One region of the Glaciecola sp. 2405UD65-10 genome, then DNA from elsewhere that is predicted to be linked to it. Evidence: riboswitches for the same ligand, from Rfam matches in the RefSeq annotation. Region 1 holds a riboswitch; the other holds the start of a gene.

Evidence for each region. Region 1 has a riboswitch for thiamine pyrophosphate ahead of thiD (bifunctional hydroxymethylpyrimidine kinase/phosphomethylpyrimidine kinase). Riboswitches for the same ligand answer to the same signal wherever they lie in the genome.
Region 2: linked by a shared signal. The riboswitch ahead of ACOI22_RS05165 (TonB-dependent receptor) and the one ahead of thiD (bifunctional hydroxymethylpyrimidine kinase/phosphomethylpyrimidine kinase) in region 1 are both predicted to bind thiamine pyrophosphate.

What each region holds. Positions count from the first base shown of each region.
Region 1 covers NZ_JBMEUF010000002.1:640,178-650,258, reverse strand. Annotated here, with positions in the region: gene tenA (thiaminase II) at 1-228, opposite strand, end outside; gene ACOI22_RS14935 (HesA/MoeB/ThiF family protein) at 281-1,291, opposite strand; gene ACOI22_RS14930 (thiamine phosphate synthase) at 1,288-1,908, opposite strand; gene ACOI22_RS14925 (thiazole synthase) at 1,935-2,708, opposite strand; gene thiS (sulfur carrier protein ThiS) at 2,711-2,932, opposite strand; gene ACOI22_RS14915 (FAD-dependent oxidoreductase) at 2,908-3,927, opposite strand; gene thiD (bifunctional hydroxymethylpyrimidine kinase/phosphomethylpyrimidine kinase) at 3,931-4,761, opposite strand; TPP riboswitch at 4,829-4,934, opposite strand; gene ACOI22_RS14905 (mandelate racemase/muconate lactonizing enzyme family protein) at 5,168-6,340, shown strand; gene ACOI22_RS14900 (TonB-dependent receptor domain-containing protein) at 6,404-10,081, shown strand, end outside.
Region 2 covers NZ_JBMEUF010000001.1:1,119,080-1,129,160, forward strand. Annotated here, with positions in the region: gene argS (arginine--tRNA ligase) at 1-1,086, opposite strand, end outside; gene prfC (peptide chain release factor 3) at 1,125-2,711, opposite strand; gene rimI (ribosomal protein S18-alanine N-acetyltransferase) at 2,876-3,313, opposite strand; gene ACOI22_RS05140 (hypothetical protein) at 3,340-3,624, opposite strand; tRNA gene ACOI22_RS05145 (tRNA-Trp) at 3,673-3,749, opposite strand; gene ACOI22_RS05150 (phosphotransferase) at 3,796-4,626, opposite strand; gene pnuC (nicotinamide riboside transporter PnuC) at 4,613-5,227, opposite strand; gene ACOI22_RS05160 (YkoF family thiamine/hydroxymethylpyrimidine-binding protein) at 5,227-5,484, opposite strand; gene ACOI22_RS05165 (TonB-dependent receptor) at 5,488-7,581, opposite strand; TPP riboswitch at 7,630-7,729, opposite strand; gene ACOI22_RS05170 (acyl-CoA thioesterase) at 7,803-8,222, opposite strand; gene ACOI22_RS05175 (GNAT family N-acetyltransferase) at 8,324-10,081, shown strand, end outside.

The sequences.
Region 1 (10,081 bases):
CATTTCTTCTATTGATTCAGCTTTAACCACGCCTAAAGCCCATGCGCGGGCATAATGAACAAGATAAACGTAATCTTGCACCATATAGTGCAGAAAACTCGCTTGAGGTAACGCGCCTTTGCCTAATTCGCTTACAAAGTCGTGTGCAATATAGGCTTCCCACTTTGTTTCGCATCCTGCGCGTAACATTGAAAACGCTTTGCCATAATTAGGTATTTGCTGTGTCATGATTACATCCTTTTATTGTATGTGCTTGAATAATAATTAAATGGGTAGTGTATTAATGTTTAGGGCCATTTAAAGGGGCTTCGCCCATGGCAACTAAGGAAATATTTCCCTGCCAATATTGTTGTAACATGCGCGCCGCGCGCCATGCTGTTAAGCCAGTTTTACAGGCAATAATTGCGTGTTGTTTCGTCTTAGGGCTGAGTTTGTGCTGTGCAAAATCATCAAGAGTCGCATAGTGAACCTTTGGCTTTGTATCAATGCCTTTGGCGCTAATATTGTTCGAATGCGTTCTTAAATCCACTACCCAATCTTCCTGATTGATATCGCTTGCATCAACGAAACGCAAAGAATCATCAATATTGGGCTCGGGGGCGTCATCAAAGCGAAACGAAGTTTGAGTTAAGTTGCGCAAATCGATATTTAATAATTGCCCAAGCGGGGAGGGCTGCAATTTTAATAAAATGTTTAAAGCAAATTGCGCTTGCATACAGCCTAGGGTTCCCACAACCGGGCCCATTACACCTGCTGAAGAACAATTTGGGGCATGTTCAGGAAGTTCGGGAAATACGGCGCGCAGTGATGGGCTTTGATGGCAAAATCCACCAATGTACCCGGTAAACCCAAGGGCAGACGCCGACACCAAAGGAATAGAGTTACTCAAACAATAATCAGATAATGTATAACTCACGGCAAAGTTGTCAGCGCAGTCAAGCACTACATCCACTTTATTACACATCTGTGCAACGTTCTTTGGCGTAAGATGAAAGTTGTGAGTTTCTATTACAGCGTGCTTATTTATACCGTGAAGATGGCCTAACGCGCATTCTACTTTCGCTTTGTTTATATCCGCTTCTTTGTATAGTACTTGCCGATGTAAGTTAGATAATGACACTTTGTCGCCGTCAACCAATGTTAGGCGGCCAAGGCCTGCGCCCACTAAATAGGGCAAGGCCGCACTGCCTAAACCGCCAGCACCCACCACCAAAATATGTGCCTTTTCCAGTTGTGTTTGCCCATTAGTGCCAACATCCGCTAAGCTGATTTGGCGCGCATATCGGCTCATGTATTTGCTACTCTATTCGCTGTATTACATGCTTCTATCCATTGTTTAACTCTTTCTTCTGGATGTTCATGAAGAGTAATATCGGTTACCGCTGAAACAATATCAGCGCCTGCGTCAAATGCGCCAGGCGCTCTGGTTACCGACATGCCGCCAATAGCAACTAAAGGGATTGTGCCTATTTTTTGCTTCCATTCACTAACTTTATCTAAGCCTTGTTCGTGCCATTTCATTTTTTTCAGAATAGTGGGATACACAGGCCCTAGGGCAATGTAATCAGGTTGTTGCTGCAGGGCTATTTGCAGCTCGGTTTCATCATGTGTGCTTATACCGAGTTTTAACCCGGCTTTTTTAATTTCAGCTACATTTGCCGCTTCTAAATCTTCTTGGCCCAAATGTACCCACTTGCAGCCTAGTTCAATGGCAAGTTGCCAATAGTCATTCACAACCAATGTGCAATTATATTGATCACAAATTTTCATTGCTTCTATGATTTCAGATCTAAGTACCTCTTCACTGCAATCTTTAATGCGCAGTTGAACCAACTTAATGCCTAGCGGTACTAGCCGTGCTAGCCATTCACTACTGTCGAAAATAGGGTAAAAACAAGGTAGTTGCATATTTAATTCCGTATCAATAGATTTCGTTAATCTAAAAAAGCTTTGCCTAAAACCGGCGTAGAGGGTGATGCCATATCGCGCACCTGCATAGGATCTGCTGTATTCGCTAGCTGGCCCGCCTGAATGGCTAATGAAAAAGCCTCTGCCATCATTGCTGGGTCACCGGCTTTAGACACGGCTGTGTTTAACAATATAGCGTCCATGCCAAGCTCCATTGCTTGAGTTGCCTGGCTAGGAAGGCCTAGGCCGGCATCTATCACAAGTGGAATATCAGGATAATGGGCGCGTAAAGCGCGTAGCCCAAACACATTATTTAAACCCATTCCTGAGCCAATAGGTGCTCCCCAAGGCATGAGAACCCTGCAACCAGCATCAATCAGCCTATCTGCTACCACTAAATCTTCTGTGGTATATGGAAATACCTGAAACCCTTCCTCGTTTAGAATACGAGCCGCTTCCACTAAGCGAAAAACATCGGGTTGCAAGGTATCTTCTTCACCAATCACCTCAAGTTTAATCCACCGAGTATTAAATATTTCACGCGCCATATGGGCAGTGGTAACCGCCTCTTTAACCGTATGACAACCTGCTGTATTTGGTAATATGTGAACATTTAACTTTTGAATTAACTGCCAAAAATCCTGACCGGCTTTGTTGTCACTGGCTTCTCGCCGTAAAGAAACGGTAGCAACACTGGCCTGGCTTCGCTTAAATGCTTCAGCAAGAATAGCCGGAGATGGATACTGTGAAGTACCAAGCATAAAAGGATTATTAAGGCTTACATCGTAAAATTTCTTCACGCTTAACCTCCTTGCATGGGGGCAAGAATCTCAATTCGATCCCCTTCTTCTATAAGCTTGTTGTACCTATTTTGTTGGGCAACAAAGCATCCGTTAACGGCGGTTGCCACGGTGGCATTCGAGTATCCTTTTTCCTCTAACAAATCAGCAAGAGAATCAGAATGACATGTTACTGATTCACTGTTTACTTGTATTTTTTTCATGTGCTTAGCTCTTGTTTGCATGTTGTAAGCCATTGGGGCTTGGTGCCTAGATGAATATAGTCGGCCAGCATAGTTGCTAGCATAGGGGCAAGTAAAAAACCATGGCGATATAGGCCATTGGCACGAATAACTTGCCCTTGATGACTAATTTTAGGAAGGTTATCGCTAAATGCGGGGCGGCTATCTACGCCAATTTCTAATATCTCAGCTTCACCAAAAGCGGGGTTAAGCGCATAAGCGGCATTGAGTAACTCCATTACAGAACGAACGGTAGCTTGCTGTTTAGCGCTGCTTTCAATCATGGTAGCGCCAAGCATGTATATACCATCGCCGCGCGGTACAATGTATAGGGGAATACGCGGGTGCAATAAACGGATTGGCCGGGTTAAATGTAAACTTGTGCACCGCAAAATGAGCATTTCGCCTTTTACTCCGCGTAAATTGGGGGTATCAGGTTTGGCTTTAATACCTCTGCAATCAATTACAAGCGTATCTTTGTTAAAAGCCTTGAGATCTGCTTTTTGGTAAGTGAACTGAACGCCCTTGTTAACCAATGAGGTTTTTAGCGCTTGCAAGCACTCGCGAGGGGCCAAGTGAGCTTCGTTATTATAAAGCAGGCCTTGTGAAAAGCGCTCGTCTAAATCAGGTTCTAAATTTGTAATTTTGGCTGCATCTAATACTTCGTATGCTTCGGTGCGTTTTGCGAAGCGCCGTAGTTCTGACTGGTCACGATTCAGCGCTAGTACCAAGGTACCTTTTTGCGTTACTAATCCGGTATTCTGTTGCCACCAACTAGCCGCTTTTTTACCATGATACACTACGGCATCTTCAGCGCTTTCACCTTCACAATAGGGCGCTAGCATGCCACCTGCCCACCATGAGCATGAAGCTGGGCCAGGCTCGCTTTGTTGCTCAAAAATGCTGGGCATAATGCCTCTTTTTACAAGCTCAGTTGCTATGCAAAGCCCTGCAACACCAGCGCCTACTATGCTTACACTGCGGTATGCGTTCATCATAAATTATTGTTTCCACCAGTGATAAAAGTGGTGAACAGGCCCATGGCCATGGCCTACGTCAAGTTGGTCTGCGCATAAAATAGCGTTGTGCAAATAATTGTGAGACAAACTTACAGCCTCAGCCATGGTGCTTCCATTTGCCAAGTAAGCCGCAATGCTTGAGGAGTAGGTGCAACCCGTACCATGAGTGTTTTTAGTTGGTACGCGTGTTGAAGTCAGGTTTATTGGCTCAGGTACATCAAGCCCAAGCAATACGTCAGTGCATGTGGTATCCGTGCCATGGCCACCTTTTAATAAGATATTTTTTGCGCCTAGTGTAAGCAGATCATGGGCGAATGAAGACAAATCTTCTTGTTTTATATGCGTATTACTTGGTAAACCCAATAGAACCATTGCTTCTGGATAATTAGGGGTAACTATATCTGCGCGCGGAATGAGTACTTCTTTTAAAGCAGCTACCGCGTCAGGCTGTAATAAGGCGTTGCCAGATTTAGATACCATTACAGGATCAAGTACAATACTTCCTGTGAAGTCTTTCAGCGCTTGCGCTACAGCAATAATTAATTCGGCTGAAAATAACATTCCAATTTTAATTGCGCGCACATCAAGATCATTAAGCACCGCCAATATTTGTGCTGTTACCACATCAATGGGTACCGCATGCACATGGCTGAGGCTAGTTGTATTTTGAGCGGTGACGGCCGTTATTACGCTGGCCCCGTAAACACCATTAGCAGAAAATGCTTTCAGATCGGCTTGAATACCGGCGCCGCCGCCGCTGTCAGAGCCCGCAATGGTTAATGCAATTGGCGGTTTATTAGAAAAATTTGGCATTATTATCACTTAATTTTATTAAGCGACATAGGGCAATAGTGCACGAGAAGATACAAGCGAAGGAATGCATAATATCGTGTCCGTTCCCTACGCCGATATTATTCGGATCAGGTTCACCGGGTTGATCTGCGATCTCTCAGCCTAAATAAATTTAAGCACCCCGACGGACTAATGCCATAAAGAATAGAGAACTTCATTTGAGTAGTCAAATAAGCTGCACATCAATTTATAAACCAGCCACAATTTACAAGTATTTTACAAAAAACAAATAAAAATATTGCAATATAAACATCATATGTTTATATTTAATACATATGATGTTTATATCTTTAGTATGTAGTTTTTGTCCAAGGCTAGGTTTAAACGAAACAATGACTGTAATGTCATTCACTAGGTGTGAAGCAATATGAAAATTAAGAGTGTAAAAACCTACCATCTTAGATGTCACCTTGAAAACCCGTTTGGGTTTTCTCAATGGTTTTATGATCAACGCAATGTGTTACTGGTAGAAGTTAACACCGAGAACGGCCTTACTGGATGGGGCGAATGTTACGGTCCTGCTGAAATTATTCAAACTGCTGTAGAGAAATTTTACGCACCTAAAATACTTGGAATGGACGCAACTGGAACAGAGGCTATTTGGCATCATATGTGGCGGTCTTCATTAGATTTTTCACGATCGGGTGTAATGATGGCGGCTATGTCAGGTATTGACATGGCATTGTGGGATGTAAAAGGTAAATTTCTTAAACAAAGCGTTAGTCAGTTGATGGGGGGCGCGGTTAAATCTTTAGTTCCTTGTTACGCTACCGGTATGTATTACCAAGATTTGCCAGAAGAACAATTATTAAAAGCCTTGATTGAAGAAGGTGTTGGTTATGCCAACCAAGGTTTCAAAGCAATGAAGATTAAAGTGGGCAAAAATATTGAGTTTGATAAGAAACTGATCACTGGCCTTCGTAAAGCACTACCTCACACAGTACTCGCCGCAGATTCCAACCATGCATACGATTTACCTGAAGCAATTCATATTGCCAAAGTGCTTGATGAAAACAACTACGCATGGTTTGAAGAGCCCTTATCACCTGAGCATCCTAATCTTTTTGCCAAATTACATAGCAAAGCGAATATTGCCATTGCCACTGGAGAGTGCGAACAAACACGTTATGGTTTTCAGCGCTTAATTGATGCCGGTGGTGTGCAGTTGGTACAGGCTGATTTGGCCTATTGTGGTGGACCTAGCGAAGCATTAAAAATCAGAGCTATTGCTTCAGCAAAAGGCCTTAATATGATTCCCCATGTTTGGGGTACACAACTTAACTTAGCCGCAGCAACGCATTTTTTAGCCACAGCATATCCAGAGCCAGGACGGTCAGAAACGCAAACGCTTTACCTTGAATACGATCGCACTGAAAACCCTCTTCGAGACAATATCTATAAAACTGAAGTGAAAGTCGAAAATGGTCAAGCGGTGGTGCCAACTTCACCAGGTTTAGGTGTTGAAATTAACCAAACTAAAATGAAAGATTACGTGGTATCGCAGACCGAAACCACTATGGCTGGCGAACCTAAACATTAAATTACTCGCTAAAAATACTAATTAATATAAATAACACACAACACAAAAACGTGGAGAAACCACATGAAGAAAAATTTTAAGTTAAATGCTGTTTCGGCGGTAGTTTTAGCATCACTTTTTTGCGTATCAGCAGCAGCACAAGAAGTTGATAACGAAGATAAAAAAAAGCAATTAAAAGACAGCAATAAAACGGCTGTTGAGCAAGCTGACACGATAAATGATGAGGAAGCCGTTGAAGTAATAGAAGTAAGTGGCTTTAGAGGAAGTGTGTTAAAAGCGATAAACTCTAAACGTTTTAATGACGCAGTGACAGATTCTATCCATGCTGAAGATGTTGGAAAATCAACAGACCAAAACATAGCTGATGCGCTATCTAGAATTACAGGCGTATCGGTACAAGAAGAGGCTGGTGAAGGTACTCGTATTTCAGTGCGTGGTGCGGGGCCTGGACAAAACCAAATTTCAATCAATGGTATTGCGCTAACAGGAGGCTTATCTGATGGCGCTGCAGGTGGAAATGGTACGGCGAATAACAGTGTTGATTTAAGTTCTTTTTCTGCTGATATTTTATCGTCAATTGATGTGGTGAAAACAGCCGCTGCTGACCAGGATGAAGGTTCATTAGGGGCTAATGTTAACCTAAAAACCTTGCGTCCGTTGAGCTTAAATAAACCTCGCCGTAGCTTTACGGTAGAAGGACGCTATAACGAATTTGCAGATGACAACGATTGGCGTGCAAATGTAAGCATTTCAGATAAATTTTTCGATGATTCATTTGGCATAATTTTTACAGCTTCACATGATATCCAAAACACGCGCACTGACAGAATAAATACTAATTGGGAGCAAGGTACTTTACCTATTAGTGATCTAGATTTAGATCAAGGTAGGGGGATAAGAACTGCCACCGACCTCGCTACTGGTGCACCTATTCGGGTACAAGGCTTTCAACGAGATGGCACAGGAAATCTAATATTGGATGACAGCGGTAATCCAATTCTTAATCCTATAAGTGACCTGATGGATTTAGACGAATCAACTCAGCGTTTGGTTGAGGGTGAGCTAAATGTGCTAGCACGTGATGGTATGAACTTTGGCTTAAATACAGATCAGCGCAAACGAACTTCCTTGTCTACAGGGCTTCAATGGAGACCTAGTGACAAAACAGAAATTCAATTAGATATAACGCATACAGCACAAGAAATACTGGTTGATAATCAATCGTTGAATTTCAATATGTCCCCATCGATTCTTATTCACCCTGATGACGACAATACAGCGCTTAACGTTGTTGATTTAAGAACCAATACTTTAGTTACGTCAACCAGCCGTTCTAATTCGGGTGGTTGGAATAGGGTACAAGGGCGCCGTGATTTAGAAACAAATGTGGCGACCTTAGATATTGAACATAGCTTTACCGATAATTTACAAATGAATGTGCTCGCAGGATATTCAAAAAGTACGGATGAAACTCCTGGACCCAAAGATCCGGAACGTTGGTTATCTATCAGTACAGCAACTTGGGGAACAACGGGCCGTCAAATTGTTGAAGGGCAGCCTAGCGAAATCCTTGAATTGGTTGGTTATGATTGCAGTCAGGGCTCATTGGCTAACTGTGATTACTTTACGGGAATGACCAATGCTGAGTTTGATGCATTTGACGGAACCGTAAACTCGGTTACTAGTCGTTTTAATCCATTTGATGTGAGTGCTATGCACCTTGGTGGGATCAATTTTCGCCAAAATGAAATGACTGACGAAAACAAATCATTGTTCGTAAATTTTGACTACGCTTTAGACTATGAACATCTTACATCATTTGAATTTGGTGCTAAGTGGTCGAATAGAGATAGGGTTGTAAATGTACAAAACAACAATATTACGAATGGCAATGGATTGGTAGATTTCAGCGACCCAGACGCAGACCCGCAATCTAGTATTTTTTCCAGTATACGTGTTGCTGACTTCCTATCTGGCGAAGCTTTCCCGTATGATAATTTCGGCGAAGATATAGATGCAAATCGTTCACACCCCTTGTTTGGTGGATGGGCACAAATTGATGCTTTGCGAGCCCTTGAACTGGTAGCAGGAAAGCCTGCCGAAGATGTTGGCGTAAAGCGTTCAACCGCAGGTAGCCGAGAGATCTCTACTGAAACAGTTTCGGCATACTTTAAAGCAAATTTTGAATTTATGGATGGCAAGCTTACCGGTAACCTTGGTCTTCGTTTTGTTCGCGACGAAAATGCATCGGCGGGCACCGGCGGTATTCAATTTGTAGCTTTCCCGCAATTAGTTGACCCTTATGATTTAATCGTTAATCGTAATCTTGCAGATGTGAGCCAAGCACCTTGTCCAGCCGCTGTGCCGGGTGTCGATACCCGTTATACGCCAGCAAATGACGATCAATTAAGAGACTGTTGGGCTTGGCAAGTAACGCATGCTTACAATATTGCTGATAACAATACTATCCCCATTGATGCTGATGGAAACCCTGTATTAATAGGAGAAGGAGGCGCACAAGGAATTGACGTCAACCGTTTACTGTATGTTGATGCGAATGGAAATATTGTTACGAGCAACCAGCTACCTTCACAAATTTATGATCAAAATGGCAACTTAGTGAATACCACACTAGGTAATTGGGCAACGTTTAGAGCAAATGGCGCAATATGGCCTTGGTTAGATAGAAGCACCGCATTTACCGGACCATTAGGAGAAGCCGCTAGGTTACCAAGAGAAGCTATTTCTAGCGGCTCAAACAAACTTGAAATGTGGTTACCTAGTTTATCGTTAAATTATGCCTTAAACGACGACACAATTATGCGTTTAGCTTTCACTAAAACAATGACGCGCCCTCCGTTTGATAACTTAAACCCAGCGAATAATGTCAGAGAAAATCAGTTTAATGCATCTACAGGTACTGCTGGGAACGCGCTTCTTGAAAATTTAACGTCAAACAATGTTGATTTTTCTTATGAATGGTATTTTAACGAGTCGAGTTTGCTTTCAGTTGCATTATTTCATAAAGACATGAAAAATTTTGTTGAAACAGTAACGGTGCCTTATCACTACAAAGATGTTAGAACCGACGCAGTATTAGCTGATGCGAACTTACTATTGGATTTCGATCCAAATAGAACACCGGGTGATGAAGATAACTGCATGCCGTTCCGACAAGCAGCCGGTTTCTTTGATAGATGGGTTGTTGAGTGTGACGTAGCGAACATACGTCAAGTAAGAAACGGAAGAGGCCAAACTATTACTGGTTTGGAATTTGGCTATACGCAAAACTATGATTTTTTACCTGGTCAGCTTTCTGGTTTGGGCCTTAGTGTTAACTATACCTATCAAGATTCACAAAGAGACCAACAAGAAATTGGTACTACGGGCACCTTTAGTAAGGGGCTACCTGCCGCTTATACGCCGCAGCATTCTGGTAACGCGACCTTATTCTGGGAGAAAGATGGAATACAAATGCGCTTGGCAAACAGATATACCGGTGAGCAGTTAATAGGTGATGTAGCGCCAGGAGCGATATGGCAAGAATCAAGTAATCGCTTAGATTTCAGTGCCAGTTACAAAATAAATAAGAACTTCACCTTAACCTTCAATGCGCTGAATTTAACTGACGAAACACGTCGTAATTTCTTAACCGCATCAAATACAACCGATTTTACTAATCCTGATGATCTTCGTGTGACCTTAGATGAAGGAAGTATTTTTGACGGCAATGTGACTCGA
Region 2 (10,081 bases), on a different contig from region 1:
TTCATTTTCTTTAAAAAAGCCGGCTTTTCGAGCCACAATTTCAGTTTGTTTAAAATGAAGCGCTTGGCGAGCATCAGTAAAAATAAGTGTTCTATTTGCGTCTAATTGTTGCGAACGGTAGCGAATAGCAGCCAAATCCGTAGTAGCATATAGGTATCCACCACCTGATTTTTGCACAATGTAAACAGCTGGTTTGCCGTTTTTATCAGCAAGTTCTTCAATAAAGACCACTTTTGCCCCAGCATCTTCAACTACAATGCCTTTTTCACTTAACTCTTTAACAACCACGGATAAATCATTGTTGTATGCGCTTTCACCCATAACATCGTTGCGCGTTAAGCTCACGCCCAACTTCTGGTAAAGCTCTTCTGAATGAGAAATAGAGATATCAATAAAGTTCTGCCACAAAGCTAAACAGTTTTCATCACCACTTTGCAACTTAACTACGTACTCTCTTGCTTTGTTAGCAAAGTTTTCGTCTTGGTCAAAACGTACTTTAGCTTCACGATAAAAATCTTCTAAATCACTTAAGGCCGTCTCGGCAACTTCATTTTGCGCTAATTTATCTTGCAAATGCGCAAGCAACATACCAAATTGAGTTCCCCAATCTCCCATGTGATTCTGACGAACAACGTTGTGCCCTAAAAATTCAAGGCATTTAGCAACGGCGTCACCTATAATTGTAGAGCGCAAATGACCCACATGCATTTCTTTCGCCAAATTAGGCGACGAATAATCAACCACCACCTTCTGCTCGGCTTGCGCGTTAATACCAACACGTTCGTCAGCCACGGCAACTTGAACCTGCTGTGATAACCACGCATTTGATAAGTGGATATTAATAAAGCCTGGACCTGCGACTTCAAGCTTCTCAGCTATGCCGTCTAAGTTGACGGCATCAACTACTTTCTGGGCAATTTCTCTTGGGTTTTGTTTTAATTTTTTCGCTAAGGCCATGGCACCGTTAAACTGGTACTCTCCAAAGCCTGGTTTATTACTTTTAGCTACCGGCACTGGAGAACCTGCGCAATCAATGGCTTGTAATGCGTCTTCAAAACGCGAAACTAATAGTTGTTGTATATGCATGTTGTTAAAATAAACCTATAATTTTGTCAAAGATGAAACTATTGTTCACGAGTGGCGGCAAATTTGATGTCAGGGTAGCGCTCTTGCGCTAATGACAAATTCACCATGGTAGGCGCAATATACGTTAAATTATCACCGCCATCATAAGCCAAGTACGCTTCTGTTTTACGCCTAAATTCATCCACTTTTCTGTCATCGCCATACACCCAGCGCGCGGTGTTTACATTTACATGTTCATACATTGCGTCAACGTTGTATTCAGCTTTCAGGCGTGCCACAACTACATCAAACTGCAGAACACCTACCGCACCTACTATTAGGTCATTGTTTTGAAGAGGCCTGAAAACTTGCACAGCGCCCTCTTCTGCAAGCTGAATCAAGCCTTTTAACAATTGCTTTTGCTTAAGTGGATCGCGTAAACGAATGCGCTTAAATAATTCGGGTGCAAAATTAGGAATACCGGTGAAAGTGTATTTGCCACCGCTAGTAAAGGTATCGCCAATGCGAATAGAGCCATGATTATGCAAACCAATAATATCGCCGGCGTAGGCTTCTTCTAGCAATGCTCTATCACCCGCAAGAAAGGTAAGCGCATCAGATATTCTTACATCTTTGCCTGTGCGGGTATGATGCATTTTCATGCCTTTTTGATATTTACCTGACACTATTCGGCAAAAGGCAATGCGGTCGCGGTGACGCGGATCCATATTTGCTTGGATTTTGAAAACAAAACCACTGAACGATGGCTCATCTGCTGAAACGAAAGTATCAAGATCCGTGTTTCGTCCTATTGGCGCAGGTGCCCATTCAATAAGGCCATCAAGTACGTGATCTACGCCAAAGTTTCCTAAAGCCGTACCAAAAAATACCGGCGTTAGCTCGCCTTTTAAAAACGCTTCAAGCTCAAATTCATGAGATGCACCTTGAACTAACTCTAGCATATCTCGCAATTCTTCAGCGTATACGCCAATGGCTTCGTCTAATTCGGGATTATTAAGGCCTTTAATAACGCGTTTTTCTTGAATAGTGTGGCCTTGGCCTGTTTTGTACAGAACCGTTTCGTCACGAAGAAGGTGATACACCCCTTTAAATTCTTTTCCCATGCCAATGGGCCAAGTGATAGGTGCGCACTTTATTTTTAGAACATCTTCTACTTCATCAAGCAATTCAATAGGGTCACGGGTGTCGCGGTCAAGTTTGTTCATGAAAGTTACAATAGGCGTGTCACGTAAACGTGTTACTTCCATTAATTTGATGGTTCTATCTTCTACACCTTTTGCGGCATCAATCACCATCAAACATGAATCGACCGCGGTAAGTGTGCGGTATGTATCTTCTGAGAAGTCTTCGTGGCCTGGAGTATCAAGCAAATTAACTAAATGATCAGAATAGGGAAATTGCATAACCGAGGTACTTACTGAAATCCCCCTTTCTTTCTCCATTTCCATCCAATCAGATTTAGCATGTTGCCCTGACTTTTTACCTTTAATGGTACCGGCAACCTGCAGCGCTTGACCAAACAAAAGCACTTTTTCTGTAATCGTGGTTTTACCCGCATCAGGATGCGAAATGATAGCGAAGGTTCTTCGCATATTGATTTCATTCACTAAATTACTACCACTCATACTTGTTTGTTCCTACCCTTTACGAATTGTTTAACGCGATATTACTTATTTTTTTCTATCATATGAAAAAAGCGCGATATTCTATCAAAAAACAGCCTTGCTAGATATCTTAGTGCGTCAATTTTATTGCTGTATATTTGCGCTCATCATTCATTTAACGAATACTATTTTTGCATTATTAATGCATGACTGAATGTGCCGTCTTTGTGCGCGTAATAATCTTTGCGCGTTCCAACAATACTAAATCCACATTTTTTATATAAAGCTATAGCTGACTCATTATTTTCATCTACTTCCAGTAATATATAATCTATATCATGTTGGCCTGAAAGCTTTGAGAAATGCTCTATAAGTGCTTGAGCCACGCCTTTATTTCTTGCGTCATTATGTACACATATATCTTCTAGCTCAGCTTCGCCAGCTACTAAGGTAAAAATAGCATAGCCAAGTAAGGTATTGTTACTTAGGGCATATAAACTGAAACTATTATTCACACTTTTTAAAAATAAGTCATACGACCAAGGTGATTCACGATGACTGCAAAAAAGTTGATAAGCTAATTCATGGTAATTAGGGCTGTGCTGGGAAAATGATATCAGCATATGAATTTAACCTAGTAGTTCAAGCCTTATAAAGAAACAAAAGGACTAATTGATTGCCATAGCGCTTTTTTAAACGCGAGTTCGCTACTAAAACTTGATTTAGGTAAGTGTAAAATATTGAGTTCAGCATCGTATTTAGGCGTTTGTGCATCAAATACGCACTTATCAAGACTAATTCCTAGTATAAGACAAACGTCTTCTAACCATGGGAGTTCATCAACTGCAATTTGCTCTACATCTTGATATACGTCAATTCCAAGGGTTTGTAATTGAGCATAAAATTGTGCTTCTTGTTGTGAGTTTGCTGGCATAAGTTATCCATACCTTGAACGCTGTAACATTTACTTTAACAAGAAAAGTGGCAGGGGTGGAGGGACTCGAACCCCCAACCATCGGTTTTGGAGACCGCTGTTCTACCAATTCGAACTACACCCCTAAAATGGACGTGCATTATAACCACACCTAAAAATAAATAAAGTACTTTATGCGGGCTTTTTATCAATCCCAACAGAAATGTACCATAGCTTGCTGGTAAAGCGTACGAACTTGAACACCTTTTGTACATTTTCCCATACTTGCGTGGAACATTGATTCGATAACTTTGCATATTCGTCACAAAGTAGCCTAGTGCCCCGTTCATCTAATTGATTAATAGATGCACAATTTGCTATATCAAAATACCTACATCCGCACGCCGCATATTCCCAGTCAATAATCGTATCGCTGTTTATGCAAAGATGGTCAATATTTAAATCGTTGTGACACAATACATATTCGCTCTTATTTACAGCTTCGTACTCAATATAGGCAGCTTTCATAAGTGCTAATTCTGAATGCAGCGCGTCGTTAATATTCAGGATGTGTGTCATATAGCTATCCCAATGATCACACAAAGGTAGAATAGGTGCAGAAATAAACGTGCTATGCACATTATAAAGCGAATCAGCTAAACGTTTGAATGCATCTGGCACATCAATAATTTGCTGGCCGTTGCGTAAATCACTTAGCCATTGCTCAAAGTATAGTTCGCTATCATCACTTAGCAACAAGGGCTGAGGCGCTAAACCCAACACGGCAAGCTCTTGTTGCAATGTAAAAACCTCAGTTCTATTAATGGGTAGAATATTTGGCTGACTAAAAACCTTCATTAATACCGAGTGCTGACCGTCACTCACTTTAAAGTTTTTGTTAATGGTGCCAGCAAAAATATGTTCTATATTGAAATTAGCACTGCTAACATCCACAAGCTCAAACTCTTGCAGTAATTGCATCACCCGTTTTAGTTCTGTAGAGCTAAGATTATCCGACTGCATGTTTTAACTCATTTTCACTATAAGTAGCAAGCCATTGATTAAGGCCTTTTAAGGCAATCAGTATGTACACGAACATCAACAATATAGATAAATACAATTCAGTTTCTATTAATAAATAAATGCTTGCGGTATTAATCACTGTCCAGTAAATCCAGTTTTCGAGTTTCTTTTTAACAGTTAAATATGTAGTGGTCAGCGAAAACACCGTGATGATAATATCAATAAGCAGCAAATCGTATAATAGCCAGTAACTTGCACAAAGATATATAAACCCACTAGCGGCTATACCACCAACAATAATGGCCATGTGTAAATTAAATGACATACGTGAAATTTCTAGGCTATCTAGGCCCTTCCTACGCCAAGTTATAAAGCCCCATAATGCCATGCCTACATAATAAACATTCAGTAAGGTTTGAAAAACCAAACTTACGTCCCAGTAAATAAATGCATATAAAATGGTGCCAAGAAATCCAAATGGCCAACACCAGCTTGATTCCTCGGCAGCTAACCATACGTAGGTAACAGCGGCAAGTACGGCAAACACTTCTATAATACTTTGCTGTTGCCATTGTTCACTTATAATGGTCCAAATTTCCATTAAGGCTTAAGGCCCATGTGTGATGAGTTTAAGAATTTACAAACAAATACTGCTTGTTTCGTTTCTTCGTAAGTTCTTTTCATTTCGCGTTGCAAAACCTGCATAACATGGTCGTAATCACCGCTTATAAGCGTGCTAGTATGAGTGGTTGATACAAATAACTTAACATCGCTGTTTAATCGGTCAATAAAGGCCTGAATATACGAAACATACTGTTCATTTAATGGATAAAGTGAAATTTCTACACCTAATTGCATTGATTACTCCCAAGTATAACTAAAGCTTAAGCCAACTTGTCTTTCTTGGCCAAATTGATAATACGGTTCAACAAAAGCGTATTCATCTCGTGGATCGTTACTAAATCCGCCAAAACCACGTGTATATATATCTCTATCAAACACGTTTTTGACCCACAACTGAACGCTATAGCTGCTCGCTGAATATGTCAGCTCAGTATTAACAACCACAGTAAATGGTGAACGCTCGTCATGGCCATTTGAGAAACGATGATCGTCTTTAATGTTAGCATCTATAAACCACGTAAACTGTTCATTAATGTCAAATGAAGATGATACATAAGCAGTATACTTAGGCGCTTGTGCCTGTTCACGCTTATCAATAAAGGTCCCATCTAGCTGTGTATAGTCACTAATAGTGGCGTCAAGATAACCGGCATTAAATTGCATAAGCCACGCATCGCTTAAATTCCAAGTTGTTGCTAGCTCAATCCCCTGGTTCACGCCCTTGCCTGAATTGCCAATAGCATCTGTAAATGAAGTAATTACTTGACCGTTTTCATCACTTTCTAAAAACGTTACAAAATCATCTACTTGGGCGTCATCTCGTTTCATATAGAAAAACGTTAAGTTAATGTTCGCCATGTTATCAAATGCGCTTCCCTTAATACCGGCTTCGTAATTCATATTGTATTCAGGGTCGAAAGACTTGTTCTCTTCACTAAGTCGTGGGTCAATATTAAATCCACCTGCCTTGTAGCCTCTTGAAATACTGGCAAACACAAAGTTTCCACCTAAGTCATAATCTACACTTAATACGCCAGCGAACAAATTGTCATCTATGCGGGCAACGAAGGCGTCACTGTCATTAAAGTCGGCTTCGAAATTTTCAGCTCTAGCAGCAAAAGTGACATTCATTTTAGCAGATGCTGGATACACGTATTGACCATAAATCGCCATGGTTGATGGTGTGTAGGAACTAAAATAGTCAGCATCGGCATAAGTATAAAAACGAGCTAGGTCTTCTTCTTGATTCGTAATGGACGCACCTAATAAATAATTTGCCTCACTACTTGAGTTTGATGACGCAAACTTAAGATCTAAGCCTTGTCGTAGAATTTCACGGTCGTATTGATCAAACGAAGTATAACCGAAAGGGTGAAACCCCGTGTAAGTCCAATCTTCATCATAAGCGTAGCCTGTGTCTACATCTACTGAATATATGCTTGCCTGAAAACTATGGGATGCAAAATCATGTGACAATTTTATACTGGCAGCGGTGGCATCTGCATTGTCGAAGCCCGGTGCATCTGACTGCGTGACATTGTCATTATCAAGCGAAAAGGCATCATAGCCATTAGCGATATCAAAATGGTAAAAATTAATATCTAGTTGTGTGTCTTTAGCAACACTCACATTAAAAAGTGCACTCGCACTCGTTTCATCAATGCCGTTAGTGTCATCTCTTCCTAAAAATTCATTTTTTACAAAGCCGTCTGCTTGCGTGTTTTGTATCGCTACGCGAGCATTTACAGAGTCATTTAGCGAATTTGAATATACGCCTGATAAACGGTATTCACCGTATTGCGCAATACCAGCAGAAACCTTCGCGTAAAGTGTATCAGTAGGTTTGTTGCTAACAATTTTAACAATACCACCTAAGCTGTTCATGCCTGTAGCCACTGATTGCGGCCCACTTAGCACTTCTACTTGCTGCGCATCAAATATTGTGGCTAACGAACCAATGCCCGAAATATCAATATCATCAAGTAGCAAGCCTACTGAAGGATTTATGGGTTCGGCAAATTGTGAGCGCTCACCTATTCCTCTAATTTGAATATACTTTCCACGAGATGCCCCGGCACTGAAATTTAAATTAGGTGTGGTAGCAATTAAATCTTGTAAATGACGTGCTTTACGAGAATTAATTGTGCTTTGGTCAATAACAAGCGCACTTGTTGGCAACTCTGAAAGCTTACGTTGCGAAATGTCTGCAGTAACTTGAATAACTTCAACTTCGCCAATGTCGTCATTAGACTGTGCATAGGCAGAAGATGCAACCGTTAAGGCTAAGGCGCTAAAAAGTATTGTTTTTTTGTAAGGTATGTTTTGTGTCATTTAGGATCTCTTCAAACTCAGAAAAGATCCGGTGCATCGCGGCAGGTAAAAGGCAGATTTGGCCATTCCTACGCCGGTACTAACCGGATCAGGTAACTAAGGGTTCTGTGTAGTCTCAGCGAAATAAATCGCACCCCTTGGCTCGTTGCATTGCTTAATATGCAGTGCGCCGCAATAGTATCACCTTAAAGTACTTTGGCAAGATGTTGATTCTATTTATTTTATTCTTTGCGTAAATTAAGAGAAATCAGTTCATCTTGCGTTTGCTTAGCTAACATCTCCATACTTTTCCCATGAGGAACCGGCATACGTGTATCGGGGTCTACTACTACAAATACGATGTCATCGGCTAGGCAAATCGTTTTTTTGGTAGCCTTATTACGCACTAAGCAAGTAACCGTAATAGAAGTTCTGCCCACCTTTTTAGTAGCCAATCCAAATTCAACAATATCACCTTGTATAGCGGGTGCTTCAAATGAAATTTCACCGATATGCTTAGTGACTAAAAAGTTGGTATCGAGCTGACAAATAGCAAAAATAGCGGCTTCTTCGTCAATCCATTCTAATGCTCGCCCACCGAATAAAGCGTTCGCGTAATTTAAGTCATTGGGCATAACTAATCTACGAGATAAAAAATGCATAATTTGAATATATCCTTGTATGATATGGCAATTGGAAAATAGGGCTTAGGTAATAAGCTTAGTACATTAGGTATCGGAACATGGCAGGTAAAATATAAAAAATGTCTATTTGTGAATTCACACTATGGTTAAAAAAATATCGCCAAAGCCCACATCACAGAACATTAGTTAACCTATCCTTACCTGACAAAGAGGCGGCACTATACCTGAATTGCGTGGCAGAGCAATATTCAAACATTGTACTTTTCTCTACGACCTATTCTACTGAACTACTCAAGCAAGTGCCAATAGAAGCATGCCCGCAACATCAAATAAAACAACACTTGGGTACGCAGCTTGATGCCATTGTGTTTGACGCTCGCCAAGGCATTGATTTAACTGCGCTCTATAGTGCTACCGGGCTAGTTAGACATGCTGGAATAATTATTGTTTTATGTCCATTAAATATGCCTAACAAGCCTGAAGAATATAAACCTATCCCTTTTAGCTATGGGGATGAACATACCCAAGCAAATTTTCTACGCAAATATTACCAATCATTACTTGTTGCAGATTTGCCATTGATTGAACAAGAACGTTGTTATTTACCGGCACCTGTAGAAATTACTAAACGCATAGTTAAAAGTGACAACACTGATATTCTTTTGTCTGATGAGCAGGAAAAGATCAGAAGAGAAATTATTGAACATGTTGGCAGTGAATGTAAGCACGTTATTTTAGGTAGCCGCGGCAGAGGTAAATCAACACTTTTAGGTAACATTGCATTTAATATTCAACATCATTTAGGCTATGAAGTAATTGTTAGTGCACCAAATAAACGCCAAATTGATGCAATGCAGAATCACTATAACGCGCTTATTGAAAATGCCAATCTGCCTAATCAAACTTTACATTTTATTCCGCCCGATCAATGCTGCGACTTAGCAAGTAAGCAATACGTATTAATAGTTGATGAAATGGCGTCTATAGCACCGGCTTTATTACGCGCTATGCTGGTTAATTATAAAACCGTTATTCTAGCTGGCACAACCGCGGGTTATGAAGGCAGTGGGCAAGGCTTCATCCAGCGTTTACTTCCGCAAGTTAACAGTATTTATGATACAAAAATTCATCGACTGCATCGGCCTTTTAGGTGGTTGGAAAATGATCCCATTGAGACATATTTTGATCAATTACTTTGCGCCGCTCCAAAGGCCACACCTGACATCACTTCCCAAAATGCTGGCAATAACGCTGTTAAATTTGAAGCGCATAAAACACAGTTTACTTGGATTGATAAACAACAATTAGTCAACAATGAGCATTTGTATTGTGCCGTGTTCGGTCTATTACAATCAGCGCATTACCAAACAACGCCAAACGATATTGTGCGTATACTTGATTCATCTGACCATATTGTAGGGCTTACAAGCGCTTTTATTGATAATCAATTAATAGTAATAGGTGCTGTCGTTGCGATTATAGAAGGCGGTGAAGTTTTACAAGCATTATCAACAGAAATTAGCCTAGGTAATCGGCGTGTACAGGGGCAGTTAACACCGCAGAGTTTAGCCTTATTGTTACAAGATGAAGCGTACGCCACTATGCGTTACTTAAGAATCACTAGAATTGCTGTATTACACACCTATCGAAATTGCCAAGTAGGGACTCAAATGCTACGTGAATGCTTAGCGTATGCTAAAAACAAACATATTGATTGGGTATCGAGCTCATTTGGTTTAAATGAAGAACTGCTAAATTTTTGGAGAAAATCAGAATTTACCCTTTCCAAGATTGGTAATCGCACCGATACTGCAAGTGGCACAAATAGTGTGATTGTAGTGAAGCAAGTTACCAAAACCTCGGCACATTATTTGAAG